Regions from separate parts of the Massilia sp. LC238 genome, predicted to be linked through region 2. Evidence: predicted binding sites of a transcription regulator. Region 2 holds the regulator's gene; each other region holds the start of a gene.
The links. Region 2 encodes LexA, which represses DNA repair genes until DNA is damaged. Its sites were predicted from a motif close to ACTGTATNNNNATACAGT; they were not measured.

Region 1 (5,543 bases), on a different contig from region 2:
GAGCGTCATGAACAGAACGCCCTTGGCCGTCCCGGGCCGCTGGCGCACCGTCACCAGGCCGCAGGCGCGCGCCAGCTGGCCGTCGGCATAGTCGGCAAGAACCGAGGCCGGCATGAAGCGCTTGGCCAGCAACTGCTCACGCAGCAGCGCCAGCGGATGGCGGCCCAGTGTCAGGCCCTGGGCGCGGTAGTCGCCCACGATCTCGTCGGCTTCGGTCGGCGCCGCCAACTGCGGCAGTACCTCCTGCGGCGTGGTCGGGCGCAGCAGGTCGCGGTCGGGTACCGCCCCTACCGCCTGCCACAGCGCTTCGCGCCGGTGCCCGGCCAGCGACTGCAGCGCATTGGCGCCGGCCAGCACCTGCAGGTCGCCGCGGTCGAGCTGGGCGCGGCGCGCCAGGTCGGCCACGCTCTCGAAGGGGCGCACCGCACGCGCCATCTCGATGCGCAGGGCCACTTCCTGTTTCAGCCCGCGCAGCAAGCAAAGACCCAGGCGCACCGCGGGCTGGCGCGACCGGTCGACCGGGTCGAACTCTTCCAGGGTCGAGTCCCAGCCGCTGATGGCGACGTCGCCAGGGCGCACCTCGATGCCGTGGCGGCGCGCGTCCTGCACCAGCTGCGAGGGGCTGTAGAAGCCCATCGGCTGGCTGTTGAGCAGCGCGCAGAGAAATGCCGCGGGCTCGTGGCACTTGAGCCAGGAACTGGCATAGGCCAGCAGCGCGAAGCTGGCCGCGTGCGATTCGGGGAAGCCGTATTCGCCGAAGCCCTGGATCTGGCTGAAGATCGCTTCCGCGAACGCCAGCGTGTAGCCGCGTTCCAGCATGCCGCGCACGATGCGGTCGTAGTATTTTTCGAGCCCGCCCTTGCGCTTCCAGGCCGCCATCGCGCGGCGTAGCTGGTCGGCTTCGCCCGGCGTGAAGCCGGCGCCCAGGATCGCCACCTGCATCACCTGCTCCTGGAAGATCGGCACGCCCAGCGTGCGCTCCAGCGCCACTTTCATCTCGGAGCTCGGATAATGGATCGGTTCCAGGCCCTGCCTGCGCCGCAGGTACGGATGCACCATGCCGCCCTGGATCGGGCCGGGGCGCACCACGGCCACCTCGATCACCAGGTCGTAGAAGCGGCGCGGGCGCATGCGCGGCAGCATGCTCATCTGGGCGCGCGACTCGATCTGGAACACACCCACGGTGTCGGCCGCGCAGATCATGTCGTAGGTCGCCTTGTCGTCGGGCGGGATGTCCTGCATCTCGAACAGGTTGCCGTAGCGCTGGCCCACCAGTTCGAGGCCGCGCCGCATCATCGACAGCATGCCCAGCGCCAGCACGTCGACCTTCATCAGGCCGAGTTCCTCCAGGTCGTTCTTGTCCCACTGGATGACGCTGCGGTCCGCCATGGTGGCGTTCTCGATCGGCACCAGGCGCGACAGCTTGCCGCGCGCGATGACGAAGCCGCCCGGGTGCTGCGACAGGTGGCGCGGGAAGTTCAGCAGCTTGTCGGCCAGGGTGGCCCACTGCTGCGCCAGGCGCGACTCCGGGTCCAGTCCCGCCTCCGCCAGGCGTCCCAGCAGGTCGGCGCGGCTGTCGAACCAGTGGTGGGTCTTGGCCACCTTCTCGACGATGGCCAGGTCGATGCCGAGCGCACGCCCGCTGTCGCGCAATGCGCTCTTGGGACGGTAGCTGATCACCACCGCCGCCAGCGCCGCCCGCTCGCGCCCGTATTTCGCATAGATGTACTGGATGACTTCCTCGCGGCGCTGGTGCTCGAAGTCGACGTCGATATCGGGCGGCTCGTTGCGCTCCTTCGAGATGAAGCGCTCGAACAGCAGGCTGGCGCGCGCCGGGTCGACCTCGGTGATGCCGAGGCAGTAGCACACCGCGGAATTGGCGGCCGAGCCGCGCCCCTGGCACAGGATATGTTGCGAGCGTGCGAAGCGCACGATGTCGTATACGGTGAGGAAGTAATGTTCGTACTTCATCTCGGCGATGAGCTGCAGTTCGTGCTCGACCTGCGCCTGCACCTTGGCCGGAATGCCCTCGCGGAAGCGCCGGTGCGCGCCGACATAGGTTTCCTGGCGCAGGAAGCTGGTGGCATCCATGCCGGGCGGGATCACTTCGTCGGGATATTCGTAGCGCAGCTCATCCAGCGAGAAGGTGCACAGGCGCGCGATGCGCAGCGTCTCGGCCAATGCCTCGCGGCCGTAGATGTTGGCCAGGCGCAGGCGCGACCGCAGGTGCTGCTCGGCGTTCTGGGCCAGGCCATAACCGCATTCGGCCACCGGCTTCTTCAGGCGGGTGGCGGTGAGCGTGTCCTGCAGGGGTTTACGTGAGCGCACGTGCATCACCACGTGGCCGAGCGCCGTGATCGGCAGGCCGTGCTGCCAGCCCACCTCTTCCACCGCCTCGCGGTGCGGTTCGTCGAAGGCGCGGTGCAGCAGGACCAGACCGAGCCAGGCGCGGCCCGGGAAGGTGCTCGCCATCCAGGCGGCTTGCCCGTGCAGGCGGTCGACGTCCGCTGCTTCGTGCGAGGGATAAGCGGGGAGCAGGATCGCCAGGCAGTCGGGCATGTGCTTCAGGTGCGCGTACGCAGGCACGGGCCGGGCCAGGTCGTCCGGGGTGAGGAAGTAGGTCCCCTTCTCGCTGCGGGTGCGGCCCAGGGTGATCAGCTCCGCAAGGTTGCCGTAGCCGTTACGGTTCTTGGCCAGCAGCACCAGCGACAGCGCCGGGCTGCCGTCCGCGTGCTTCAGGTGGAAGTGGGCGCCGATCACCAGGTGCAGGCCGGCCTTCTTGGCCTCGGCATGGGCGCGCACCACCCCGGCCAGCGAGCATTCGTCGGTCAGTGCCAGGGCAAAATAATCGAGTTGGACCGCGCGCGCCACCAGTTCCTCCGCATGCGAGGCTCCTTCGAGGAAGGAGAAGTTCGACAGGCAGAACAGCTCCGCATACGGAGGCAAAACCTGTGGTGGCGGAGAAAGCGGATCGGTCATCGGCAGGGTATGGGCGAACGGGATACAATGCTGGACAAACCGGCAATACTGTATAAAAACACAGTATAACCGAGACTTCCCGCTCGACAAGGAGAAACGCATGCAGATTCGTGCACTGAGCTGTTTTGGCGAACATGCCGGCGACGGCAACCCGGCCCTCGTGATCGAAGGCGGCCAAGCGAACGAGGAAGCGCGCCGCGCCTTGGCGCAATCACGCAACACCACCTGCGTCTTCCTCGACGGCGAGGTGGTCGATTTCTATTACCCGCACATGCGCAGCCCGCTGTGCCTGCACGCCACGCTGGCCGTGGCGCACGTGCTGTTCGGGCGCCATCCCGATGCCGCCCTGCTTTCGGTGACGACGGCGATGCGCGGCCAGCGGCTCGCGCTGCTGCGCGGCGATCATGCCTTCTATGTTCGCCTGCAGGCGCAGGAAGTGGCGCAGCCGGTGCTGGCAAGCGGCTTGCTGGAGCACTTGCTCGCGGCGCCCGGCTTCGTGCCGGCATCGCCGCCGCGCGTCGCTTCGGTCGGCAGCCCGAAGCTGCTGGTCGAGGTGCCGGACTCCGCCACGCTGCTTGGCCTGCGGCCGGACCTGGAAGCGATCACGGCATGGAGCAAGGAGGCCGGCATCAACGGCATCTATGCCTGGTGCCGCCTTCCCGACGGCCGCTTCGAAGGCCGCAACTTCAACCATCTCGACCCGGCCCTGGAAGACAGTGCCACCGGCGTGGCGGCGGGTGCGCTCACCGCGCTGCTGGGACATGGCATCGTACTGAGACAGGGACGCGCCACCGGCCATTCATGCATCATCAGGACCCGGGCAGAAGACGGGGCCATCCTGGTCGGCGGCCGCACGGAGCCGGCCGCGCTCATTGAATCGACCGGGCGGCCCTGATACGTTTGGTAGCATTCCTTACTGCCTGGCTTCACCTGTCGGCCCGGTTTGCGGTGTAATGGACACATCGCGAAAGCACACCGCGTCACCAGGAGAACAGCATGAAACCACGTTTGATCGCATCGGCACTGATCGCCCTTACCCTGACTGCCAGCGGCAGCGCGTTCGCCCAGCGCGGCGACCATGGCCACGACGGCCGCAACGGCAACGCCTATGGGCAGGACAGCCGCCGTGGCGACAAGCATGACAACGGCCGCTATGACAATGACCGCCATGACGGCCCACGCGGCAACGCCAACCAGCGCGCCAACGACCGCAATCATGATCGCTACTACGACGCCCGCCAGTTCCATCGCGACGACCGGCGCGGCGCCGGACCGCGCCACGACCTGCGCCGCGGCCAGCACCTGAGCAAGGAATACCGCGACAGCCGCTACGTCGTCACCGACTGGCGCGACCGCCACCTGAGCGCGCCGCCGCGCGGCCACCACTGGGTCCGCGCCGGTAACGACTACATCCTGGCCGCCATCGCCACCGGTCTGATCGCACAGGTCTTGCTGAGCAACTGATACGACACAGGATCAGTCCCGGAAAGGCCGCGCCCTGTAACAGGGCGCGGCCTTTTTTCGCATGGCCAGGGCGTATTGACGCCGCCAGCAAGGGCTGTCCCCCGTCCGCGAGCTGGTATACACTTCCGCGCACGCTCTACCGGAGCTCATCCATCCTGCGGACATGAAACCACAACTCCTGACCTACGCCCTCCCCTTGATCCTGCTCGGCGCCAGTGCCACCGCACGCGCCGACGTCGATTACCAGCTGCGCATTACCGATGCGGCACAGCACCTGGCCGAAGTGCGCGCCACCTTCCCGGCAGCCACCGGCACCACGCTCGACGTGCAAATGCCGAACTGGCGCACCGGCCGCTACAACATGCTCAACCTCGCCAACGGCGTGCGCCTGTTCAAGGCCTTCGACGCCAAGGGCCAGCCGCTGCCGGTCTCCAAGACCGACAAGGGCACCTGGCAGGTCTCTACCCGCCCAGGCGACGCGGTGACGGTGCAGTACGAGCTGTACGCCAACCTGCTGGGCGAGCGCACCCGCCACATCGACGACACCCACGCCTACCTGGATGCCAGCGGCGTGTTCGTCTACGCCGCGCCCTTCCGCAAGGAGAAGGTAGCGGTCAAGCTGGACGTGCCGCAGGGCTGGAAGTCGCGTTCGGGCATGGATTCGGGCAACTGCGACCACTGCTTCGTGGCGCCGAACTACGACGTGCTGATCGACGCGCCGATCGAGACCGGCATCCACGAGTTCTACACCGACAAGGTGGATGGCCGCAGCATCGAGCTGGCGATCTGGGGCCGCGGCAACCACGACGGCAAGCAGATGATGACCGACCTGAAGAAGATCGTCGTCGAGACCGCGAAGATGTACGGCAACCAGTATCCGTTCCAGCGCTACCTGTTCATCGTCCACGCCACCGACGGCGTCGGCGGCGCCACCGAGCACGCCAATTCCACCGTCATCCAGAAATCCCGCTGGACCTTCGCGCCGCGCAAGGACTACCTGAACTTCCTGCGCGTGGCCGCGCACGAGTTCTATCACACCTGGAACGTCAAGGCCTACCGTCCGAAGGAGATGGTGCCCTACGACTACCAGAACGAGAACT
Region 2 (5,543 bases):
CCGTTCATGAAGTCGAACACCAGTGCCAGCAGCACCAGGAAGCCCAGCACGTAAATGCTGATGTTAATAGTTTCCATGTTTATTCTTGTTGTGCGTGTGCGCTGTGCACGTTACGCGTTCTCGACGATGATGCCTTCGACGATGTTCGCCACGTCTTCGCAGCGGTCGGTGACGGTTTCGAGGATCTCGTAGATCGCCTTCATCTTGATCAGGTTGCGCACGTCCGGCTCGTCGCGGAACAGCTTGGACATGGCGGCGCGCATCACGTGGTCGGCGTCCGATTCGAAGCGGTCGATCTCTTCGCAGATGGCGACGATCTTCTGGGCGTTGCCCATGTCGTGCAGCAGGGAGACGGCTTCCTGCACCTTCTTGCAGGCAGCCAGGCACAGTTCGGCCAGGCGCGCGGCTTCCGGGGTCACGGCGTGCAGGTCGTACAGCGAAACCGTCTGGGCCGCGTCTTCCATCATGTCGAGGATGTCGTCCATGCTGGTGATCAGCTTGTGGATGTCATCGCGGTCGAGCGGGGTGATGAAGGTCTTGTGCAGCAGGTCGACGCATTCGTAGGTGATCTTGTCTGCTTGTTTTTCGATGCTTTCGACGGCGTGGGTGCGGTTTTCCAGGTCGTCGAAGTTGGTCATCAGGCCAACCATTTCCTGCGCGCCCTTCACGCACAGGGCGGCGTGCTGGTTGAACAGGTCAAAAAACTTGCCCTCCTGGGGCATCAGGCGTCCAAACATATTATTCTCCGTTGTGAATCTCTTGGGACTTCGAGACCGCTGCCACGGCTGGCAGCGGCGAGGTGGTAAATCGCGGCTTATTGCTTCTTAATCGCCCTGATAGATGCTCAGGTTGCCGCTGTAGTTGCCGAACTTGGTGTAGGAGCCGATCCAGGTAAGGCGAATCGCCCCGATCGGGCCATTACGCTGCTTACCGATGATGATCTCGGCGGTTCCCTTATCGGGCGAGTCGGGATTGTAGACCTCGTCGCGATACAGGAAGATGATAACGTCGGCGTCCTGTTCGATAGCGCCCGATTCGCGCAGGTCGGACATGACGGGTCGTTTATTGGGTCGCTGTTCCAGCGAACGGTTCAGCTGGGACAGTGCGATGACGGGGCAATGCAGCTCTTTCGCCAGGCCTTTCAGGCTTCGCGAGATCTCGGAGATCTCGGCCGCGCGGTTGTCGCCCGGCTGGCTGCCCTGCATCAGCTGCAGGTAGTCGACGATGATCAGGCCCAGCTTGCCGCACTGGCGCGCCAGGCGTCGTGCCCGTGCGCGCATCTCGATCGGGTTCAGCGCCGGCGTCTCGTCGATGTAGAGCTGGGCGTCGTTCATCTTTTGAATGGCGTGCGTCAGGCGCGGCCAGTCTTCGTCGTTCAGGCGGCCGGTACGCAGGCGGTGCTGGTCGAGCTGGCCCACCGAGCCGAGCATACGCATGGCCAGCTGGGCGCCGCCCATTTCCATGGAGAAAACAGCTACCGGCAGGCCGGCTTCGATCGCGACGTTCTCGCCGATGTTGACCGAGAACGCGGTCTTGCCCATCGAGGGACGGCCGGCGACGATGATCAGGTCGCCCGGCTGCAGGCCGGAGGTCATGCGGTCGAGGTCGATGAAGCCGGTCGGCACGCCGGTGATCTCGCCCTGGTTCTCGCGCGAGTACAGCTCGTCGATGCGCTCGACCACTTGCGTGAGCAGCGGCTGGATCGGGTTCCAGCCCTGCTGGCCGCGGGCGCCGGTTTCGGCGATGGCGAAGATCTTTGATTCGGCCTCGTCAAGCATCTGCTTGACTTCCTTGCCCTGCGGGTTGAAGGCGTTGCCCGAGATTTCGTCGGCGACGGTGATCAGGTTGCGCAGGATGCCGCGGTCGCGCACGATCTCGGCGTAGCGGCGGATGTTGGCCGCCGACGGCGTGTTCTGCGCCATCGCGTTCAGGTACTGCAGGCCGCCCACCTCCTCGGCCTTGCCCAGCATGTTGCAGGCTTCGTAGACCGTGATCACGTCCGCCGGCTTGCCGGCGTTGATCAGGCGGATCATCTGTTCGAAGATGATGCGGTGGTCGTAGCGGTAGAAATCCTCTGCGTGCATGAAGTCGGCAATGCGGTCCCAGGCGGCGTTATCGCGCAGCAGGCCGCCGATGACGGACTGTTCTGCTTCGATGGAATGCGGCGGGATGCGCAGGGAATCGACTTGCGGATCGGATGGGGAATTCATGGCGGGCATTATACCGTTTCCGGTCACACGGCTGAAATAATTGGCGAGTTTCCAGGAATAAAAAAAGCCGGGAGAACCCGGCTTTTTTCATTTATACAACAGCAGCTTAGGCAGCTTCGCCAACCACCGAGATGGTGATTTCCGAAACCACGTCGGTGTGCAGCGCGACGGAGACCGGGAATTCGCCGGTGGTCTTCAGCGGACCGGTCGGCATGCGAACCTGCGACTTCTCGACCGGGAAACCTTGCTTGCTCAGGGCTTCGGCGATGTCGAAGTTGGTGACCGAACCGAACAGACGGCCGTCCACGCCCGCCTTCTGGGCGATGGTGACGGTCATGCCGCTCAGCTTGTCGCCTTGCGCCTGGGCTGCCGACAGCTTTTCAGCTGCTGCTTTTTCCAGTTCGGCGCGCTTGGTTTCGAACTCGGCCACGGCGGCCTGGGTGGCGCGGCGTGCCATTTTTTGCGGGATCAGGAAGTTACGTGCGTAACCGTCCTTGACTTTGACGACGTCGCCCAGGTTACCGACGTTGACGACTTTTTCGAGCAGAATAACTTGCATATTTTTTCTCCAGGATATCTAGCTGACGTGCCGCGATTTAAGCGTTGTGCAGGTCGGTGTACGGCAGCAGCGCGAGGTAGCGTGCGCGCTTGATGGCGGTGTCGACCTGGCGCTGGTAGTGCGCCTTGGTACCGGTCAGACGTGCCGGCATGATCTTGCCGTTTTCCTGGACGAAGTCCTTCAGGGTGTCGACGTCCTTGTAGTCCACCTGTTCCACGCCTGCGGCGGTGAAGCGGCAGAACTTCTTGCGCTTGAACAGCGGGTTCTGCTGCTTGCGCTTCATTTTTTCTTTAGCTTTGTTTTTGTCGAACTTTTTACCGAATGCCATTTTGAGGCTCCTGTATCTGTAATCTAAATAGGCCGAGTACGGTTACGCGGCACTGAAATCAATGATGTGAAACACCAAGGCTTTGCTGTTGCGGTTTTTCCTTGCGAGGAATCCTTCGAAGCGGTAGGCGGCACCGAGTTCGGCGCTTTCCAGCCTGCCTGAAATCTCGCCCGCGCCGAGCGCAGGGATTTCAAACGCGACCTGCCTTGTCACTCCGGCCTCGACCTGCTGCGAATCGTGCATCAGGATCGCGCCCACGATGGGGACGCCGGCCGGGGTGAAACGCAGTACGTCTCGCTCCGCGATGGTCGCGATGAGCTGGAACCGGTTCACTGCGTTCTACGAATTCCCGAGAAAAACTTAGGCAGCGGCGGCCGGAGCAGCGGCTGCTGCTTCTGCGCGGTGGCTCTTGGCTGCGTCTTCGCGCTGGACCGACTTCATCATCGGCGACGGTGCGGTTTCGGCCTTCTTCATCTTGACGGTCAGGTGACGCAGGACGGCATCGTTGAACTTGAATGCGGTTTCCAGCTCGACCAGGGTCTCGTTGTCGCACTCGATGTTCATGCAGATGTAGTGAGCCTTCGGCAGCTTCTGGATCTGGTAAGCCATCTGGCGACGGCCCCAGTCTTCCACGCGATGGATGTTACCGCCACGGCTGGTCACCGTGGTCTTGTAACGCTCGATCATCGCCGGAACTTGTTCGCTCTGGTCCGGGTGGACGATAAAAACGATTTCATAATGACGCATGCAACACTCCTTGAGGACGTTTAAACAAATGCCCACCTCGGCGTCAAGACGAGTGTGGGAAGGGAAAGCCTTCGATTATAGCCTGAAAAACCGGCGGATGGGAATCCATGGCATGGCCCAGCCCGGCAGATGGCGGCGAAAAGCAGGCATCGGCGCCACGAATACGGACGCACTGCACAAATTTTTTACAGTTTTCCTGTGTTTGCCCTTGCGCATATCAGAATACTGTACAAAAATACAGTCTGCTCTTACAACTAATGCCGTACAACACCCATGCTCAAGCTCACTGCAAGGCAAGAACAGATCCTTAACCTGATCAAGGAAGCGATCGAAAACACCGGCTTCCCGCCGACCCGCGCCGAAATCGCGGCCGAGCTGGGTTTCAAGTCGGCCAACGCGGCCGAAGAACACCTGCAGGCCCTGGCGCGCAAGGGCGCCATCGAGATTTCGCCGGGCACCTCGCGCGGCATCCGCCTGGTCGGCGCGTCCGTCGAACAGGTCCCGATGGTGCCTGCCGCCCTCATGATGTCGCTGCCGCTGGTCGGCCGCGTGGCCGCCGGTTCGCCGATCCTGGCCCAGGAACACGTCGAAGCCACCTACTCCGTCGACGCCGCCATGTTCTCGGCGCGCCCCGACTTCCTGCTGAAGGTCAAGGGCTGGTCGATGCGCGATGCCGGCATCTGCGACGGCGACTTCCTGGCCGTCAAGAAGATCGACAGCGCCAAGAACGGCCAGATCGTGGTGGCCCGCCTCGGCGAAGAAGTCACGGTCAAGCGCTACCGCAAGACCGGCAACCTGGTCGAGCTGCTGCCGGAGAATCCGGACTTCAAGGTGATCCAGGTGAACCCGGAAGACGAGTTCGCGCTGGAGGGCCTGGCCGTCGGCCTGATGCGCAGCTGGCACTAAGCCTGCGCCCACCAAGCTGCCGGCTTGCCCGGCGGCTTATTGAATTTTCTTGTCCGCCCAGTGGGAATCCTTCTTGGCGGATTTCACCATCTGGTTGTGCTCGGTCACATAGGCATCGGTCGCCGAGCGCCATGCGGCGTAGTCCGCCAGCACCAGCTTCGAACCCACCTTCGCTTCCTCGGTCAGGTTTTCCTGCAGCTGGGCCAGGTAAGCATTCGATTTCTCCATCTCCTCCTTGTTCATCAGCTTCTGGATGTCGCTCGGGACGCGCTTGGTCAGCGGCAGCGACGCGTTCAGGTTGGTGACGTACTTGTTGTAGCACTCCTGCCACGTCTGCACGGCCGCGCTGATACGATCGATGTCGGCATTGACCTTCGACATCGCGGGAATACGCGGCGCGGTGCAGCGGAACTCGCCCGACTTCAGGTCCTCGCCGTCGTAGCCCTTGATCCAGTAATCGATGTCCTTGCGGCGCTTGACGCGCTGCTCGATCAGTTCGAGCGAGTCGATCGCGACCTTGTTACCCTTGGCGGCGGATCTCTTGAACAGATCGACGGCCCTGGCTTCGTCGACCTCCCCTGCTTCGCCGTAGAAATACATCTGGCCCAGCGCCTGCTGCGCGGCCGGATTGCCGGCATTGGCCAGCTTGGTGTAGATTTTCATCGCGCCCGCGTAGTCCTTCTTCTCGAACAGGGCATTGGCGTCTTCCAGCTCGCCGGCAAAGGCGGCGCCGCACAGCAGCAGGGATGCAAGGAACAGCTTGGTCTTCATGGGCAGATGGCTGAGGTAAAAG
Region 3 (5,543 bases), on a different contig from region 2:
CGGCCATGCGCGCCAGCACGCTGTCCGCGATCTCGGGCAGCAGCGTGCCGTTCAGGATGTTGTCGACGTTGCGCGCGCCGGAATCGACCTCGGTGCAGCGGTTCAGCACCGCCGACACCAGCGCCTCGTCGTACTCGAAGCGCGCGCGGTGGTTGTCCATCACGCGCGCCTTGATGCGGTCCAGCTTCAGGCGGATGATGTTGGTGAGCACCTCGTCGCGGATCGGGTAGAAAGGCACCACCGTCAGGCGCCCCAGGAAAGCCGGCTTGAAATGCTTTGTCAAGAGCGGGCGAATCAGTTCCGCCAGCTGCTCCGGCGTCGGCACCTCGCTCAAGGGCTTGTTCAGGCAGGCCGCCATCATCTGGCTCGAGCCCACGTTCGAGGTCAGGATGATGATGGTGTTGCGAAAGTCGATCTGGCGCCCTTCGGCATCGTCCATCACGCCCTTGTCGAAGACCTGGAAAATCAGCATCGCTTCCTCCAAGATTGTTTCTAATCAGAATTGGGAGAACCAATCTTAGGAGTAATGCCGTGCGGCCTACAGACGAAAATCAATCCCCGTCCATGCGTCCGAACCTGATGTCGCCTCGCCGCACCGCGACCTCCGGCGAGGACAGCATCCTGGCGATGCTCGAACGCGAGCCGGCGCGCAAGCGCAAGGCCGGTACTTCGGGCATACGGCTGGCGTGGTACGGCGCCAGCGCGATGCTGGCGCTGGCCTTGACCGGTACACTGATCTGGATGGCGGCCAACAACGACGGCCTGCGGCCCGAAGTACAGGAGTCGGTGCTGGCCGAAGCGGAACAGGCGCCACGGCGCAGTGCCCCGGCGCCGGGGGACAGTCCAGCGGGAGCGGCGACGATCCTGCAGGTCGCGATGGCCCCGGCCGCAACCGCGCCTGACAACCAGCCGGCCGGCGCCGCGCTCATCGTGGACCAGGCGCCGCCGGCCGAGGCGGTCCCGCCGCTGCGCCTGCTCAAGTCGGCACCCGAAAAGCCCGCTGCGGAAACATCCACCACGCCGGCGCGCGCCACCCCGGTCTCTCCGCTTCCCGCGGCGGCCGTGCCCCCACGATCGGTGGCGAAGGCGAGTCCCCCTGCCCGTCCAGCGGCGCCGGCGGCGGCCGAGGCCAGGCCGGTCCCGCGTCCAGCGGCCGCGCCGGCCAAGTCCAGGCAGGTCGTGGTGGCGAAAAGCGCCGTCAAGCCGTCCCAGGCGAAGGCCCAGCGTGGCGTGAACCCGGCCAGGAGCCCGGAAGCCCCGGTCGATGCCGACGTCGCGCTGATCTCGGCCGTCATCGTGCACGCCAACGGGCACGCGCCCGAAGGCTCGCAAATGACCGAGCTGCTGTGCCCGAACAATGCCTGCCAGTCGCGCCCGCCCAGCCAGTAGCGTGGCGAAAAGTCCGCAACCGGGCTGAAAGTCCGCCGAAAAGCGGCTTACTGCTGGGTTATTGCCCCCACGTGGCGCTATACTGTACGAAAGCACAGTATGGCGTCATGACATGATCAGGGTTCTGGAAAACGAGTTTTATTATCTGGATAACTTCCAGCGCGTCCTCGACTGGATCGGCGAGCGCTATCGCGACCTGCTGGTCGACGACGAGCTCGCCTTCCTTGCCGCCTTTCCCACGCTGCCGCAGCCTGCACGCGCCCTGTTCGTGCGCATGGTCATGCGCAAGGGGAATCTGTTCCGCGCCAGTAAGCTGGTGTATGCCGAGATTGGCTGTCCGGTCGAGGCCGCGCGCGAGCTGCTTGCCACCGGCTGGGTCGAGGCCGACCCGGTCATCTCGCTCGACGAGCTGTTCGACCTGCTGTCCAAGCCCGAGATCGCCAGCGCCTTCGGTCCGCAGTTGCCGCACAAGAACGCGCGCAAGGGCGAGCAGCTGGACGCGCTGCGCGAGCAATTCGCCGACAGCCGGGCGTTCTCCGCGTGGTACCGCGACTGCGCCGATCTCGCGCTGCGCATCGGGGTCAAGCCGCTGTGCGACCGGCTGCGCCTGATCTTCTTCGGCAACCTGGCCCAGGACTGGACCGAATTCGTGCTGTCCGACCTCGGCATGTTCCGCTTCGAGCAGGTCGAGATCTCGCAAGCCTCGCGCGGTTTCCGCTCGCGCGCCGACGTCGAGCATTACATCCTCCTGCACGCCTGCAAGGAGCGCTTCTACGCCGGCGAGCCGCTCGACGAGGTGCTGCGCGACCTGCCCGCCCATGTGTTCGACAACGATTGGCTGGTGAGCCGGCGCGAGAAGCTGCTGTTCCAGATCGGCCAGGGTTTTGAAAAGCTCAAGGACTGGGACAATGCCTACGCCGTCTATGCGCGCTGCCGCTTCCTCGGTGCGCGCGGACGCGCCATCCGCGTGCTGGAAAAGCACGAGCGCTTCGATGAAGCCTATGCGCTGTTCCAGGTGGCCCAGGCCGCGCCGGAAAGCGAGTCCGAGCGCCAGCAATTGATGCGCATCGGGCCGCGCCTGGCGCGCCGCCTCGGCCATGCCAGGCTGCCGGCCCGCAAGCCGCTCGTCGAGCGCCTCGACCTGTCCCTGCCGATGCCGGTGGAAGACCGCTGGGTCGAGGGCGTGGTGCGCGATCACCTCGCCAGCGAGGACGCGCCCGTGTTCTACGTCGAGAACGCGCTGGCCAACTCCCTGTTCGGCCTGCTGTGCTGGCCGGCGATCTTCGCCGCCATTCCCGGCGCCTTCTTCCACCCCTTCCACCGCGGCCCGGCCGATCTGCACAGCCCGGACTTCCACCTGCGCCGCCAGGCCGAGTTCGATGCCTGCCTGGCGCGGCTGGACGACGGCAGCTACCGCGACACCATCCGCGCCCACTACCGCGAGAAAGCGGGCATCGCCTCGCCTTTCGTCTACTGGGGCGCAATCAGCGAGGAAGTGCTGGAGCTGGCGCTGGCCTGCATCCCGCCGCAACACCTGCGCAAATGGTGCGAACGGATCCTGGCGGACGTCCGGGCCAACCACACGGGCTTTCCCGACCTGATCCAGTTCTGGCCGGCGGAAAACCGCTACACCATGATCGAGGTGAAGGGTCCGGGCGACCGCCTGCAGGACAACCAGCTGCGCTGGATCGATTACTGTTCGACGCACGGGATGCCGGTATCGGTGTGCTACCTCCAGTGGGAGCAGGCCGCTTGAATGTCGGCCTTCACTACAGTGTCGCGGTACGCGCCCTGTGCGAGTTCACCGCCAAGCAGGGTGACCTCGACATGCGCTTCACGCCCTCGCCCACCGCCCAGGAAGGCATCAATGGCCATGCGGTCGTGACTAGCCGGCGCGGCGAGAACTACCGCACCGAGGTATCGCTCGAAGGAAGCTGGGGCGACCTGCACGTGCGCGGACGCGCCGACGGCTACGACCCGGACCGGAACCTGGTCGAAGAGATCAAGACCCACCGCGGCAAGTTCGACGCCATTCCCGACAACCACCGCCACCTGCACTGGGCGCAAGTACGGGTCTACGGCCATCTGCTGTGCCGCCAGCTCGGGATGGACAGCGTCAACCTGGCCCTGGTCTACTACGACATCGGCAGCGGCCAGGAAACCGTGCTGCGCGAAACCCGGAGCGCGCAAGATCTTGCCGCCCTGTTCACCGAACTCTGCGAACGCTTCTCGAACTGGGCTGCCAGCGAAGCGGCGCACCGCACGGCGCGCGACGCGGCGCTGGGCGCACTGCGCTTCCCGCATGCGGATTTCCGCCCCGGGCAGCGCCAGCTGGCGGAAAACGTCTACCGCGCCAACATCAGCGGGCGCTGCCTGCTGGCGCAGGCGCCGACCGGCATCGGCAAGACTGTCGGCAGCCTGTTCCCGGTCCTGAGGGCGATGCCGCAAGAGGGCCTCGACAAGGTCTTCTTTTTGGCGGCCAAGACCCCGGGCCGGCGCCTCGCGCTCGATGCCGCCGCCAGCCTGGGCGCCGGCGCCACGGTGCCGCTGCGGGTGCTCGAACTGACAGCGCGCGACAAGGCCTGCGAGCATCCGGACAAGGCCTGCCAGGGCGACGCCTGCCCGCTGGCGAAGGGCTTCTACGACCGCCTGCCGGCCGCACGCGCGGCCGCCGCCCAGGTGGCCCTGCTGGACCGCGACGCCCTGCGCGAAGTGGGCCTTGCCCATGAAGTCTGCCCCTACTACCTCGGCAGCGAAATGGCGCGCTGGGCCGACATGGTGGTCGGCGACTACAACTATTATTTCGACGGCAGCGCCATGCTCTACGCGCTGGCGCTCGAGCGCGGCTGGAAGACCAGCGTGCTGGTCGACGAAGCCCACAACATGGTGTCGCGTGCCCGCGCGATGTACAGCCTGGAACTGGAGCGCGGCCAGCTGCGCGCCGCGCGCGCCAACGCGCCCGGGGTCGTCAAGAAAGCCCTGGAACGGGTGGGCCGCGCCTGGAGCGGCGTCGACAAGGAGGCGCCGCTGCCCCAGGCACCCTACCAGGTCCTGCCCGAAGTGCCGGCCAAGCTGCTGGACGCGCTGCAGAACGCCACCAGCACCGTGAACGACTTCCTGGTGGAAGTCCCCGGTCCGCTCGACCCGGAACTGCAGCGCTTCCATTTCGACGCCCTGGCATTCCTGCGCCTGGCCGAATCCTTCGGCGAGCATTCGCTGTGCGACCTGGCGCGCGCCGGCGTCAAGGATTCCACCATCAGCATCCGCAACGTGGTGCCGGCGCCCTTCCTGGCGCCGCGCTTCGCGCTGGCCCGTTCGGTGACGCTGTTCTCGGCCACGCTCAGTCCCTGGCACTACTTCTGCGACCTGCTCGGCATGCCGCCCGACACCGCCTGGGCCGACGTCGCCTCGCCGTTCAGTGCAAGCCAGCTCGAGGTCCACATCGCCGGCGGCATCTCGACCCGCTACCAGCACCGGACCACCTCGCTGCGGCCGATCGCCGACCTGGTCGCGCGCCAGTATGCCGAGCGCCCCGGCAACTACCTGGCATTCTTCAGCAGCTTCGATTACCTGGAACAGGTGCTGGAGGAACTCCAGGCACGCCATCCGGAGGTCCCAAGCTGGCGCCAGGAGCGGCGCATGAGCGAGGCGGAACGCGCCGCCTTCCTCGATCGCTTCACGCCGGGCGGTCGCGGCGTCGGGTTCGCGGTGCTGGGCGGCTCCTTCGGCGAAGGCATCGACCTGCCGGGGGATCGCCTGATCGGCGCTTTCGTCGCCACGCTCGGCCTGCCCCAGGTGAACCCGGTGAACGAGCAGTTGCGCGAGCGGATGCAGGCGATGTTCGGGGCCGGCTACGACTACACCTATCTGTATCCCGGCATGCAGAAGGTGGTGCAGGCGGCGGGGCGCGTGATCCGTACCGAGACGGACCGTGGCGTGGTCTGGCTGATCGACGACCGCTTTGGCCGCCCGGAAGTGCGCGCCCTGCTGCCCGCCTGGTGGGACGTGGACGCCGCCGCCCCCTAGCGCATCATGTCGCGCAGCTTCTGGTAGCCGCTGCGGCTGATCGGCAGCCGGGTGCCGTCCTTCAGCACGGCGCAATGGTTGTCCTTGCTGGCCGGTTCGATGCGCGCAATCGATCCGAGGTTGGCGAT

Region 1: FG94_RS17350 (error-prone DNA polymerase) is a predicted target of LexA. The motif match lies at 3,027-3,044, and genes of this name have one in related genera.
Region 3: FG94_RS15820 (VRR-NUC domain-containing protein) is a predicted target of LexA. The motif match lies at 1,471-1,488, and genes of this name have one in related genera.

What each region holds. Positions count from the first base shown of each region.
Region 1 covers NZ_JNNN01000065.1:109,004-114,546, reverse strand. The annotation lists gene FG94_RS17350 (error-prone DNA polymerase) at 1-2,979, opposite strand, end outside; gene FG94_RS17345 (PhzF family phenazine biosynthesis protein) at 3,080-3,874, shown strand; gene FG94_RS17340 (RcnB family protein) at 3,976-4,443, shown strand; gene FG94_RS17335 (M61 family metallopeptidase) at 4,607-5,543, shown strand, end outside.
Region 2 covers NZ_JNNN01000008.1:433-5,975, reverse strand. The annotation lists gene FG94_RS02285 (inorganic phosphate transporter) at 1-77, opposite strand, end outside; gene FG94_RS02280 (DUF47 domain-containing protein) at 111-737, opposite strand; gene FG94_RS02275 (replicative DNA helicase) at 825-2,210, opposite strand; gene rplI (50S ribosomal protein L9) at 2,317-2,769, opposite strand; gene rpsR (30S ribosomal protein S18) at 2,807-3,097, opposite strand; gene priB (primosomal replication protein N) at 3,140-3,430, opposite strand; gene rpsF (30S ribosomal protein S6) at 3,458-3,844, opposite strand; gene lexA (transcriptional repressor LexA) at 4,118-4,750, shown strand; gene FG94_RS02245 (tetratricopeptide repeat protein) at 4,787-5,521, opposite strand.
Region 3 covers NZ_JNNN01000054.1:3,738-9,280, reverse strand. The annotation lists partial or broken gene FG94_RS15830 (AAA family ATPase) at 1-469, opposite strand, end outside; gene FG94_RS15825 (hypothetical protein) at 565-1,389, shown strand; gene FG94_RS15820 (VRR-NUC domain-containing protein) at 1,502-3,145, shown strand; gene FG94_RS15815 (ATP-dependent DNA helicase) at 3,142-5,415, shown strand; gene FG94_RS15810 (LytTR family DNA-binding domain-containing protein) at 5,412-5,543, opposite strand, start outside.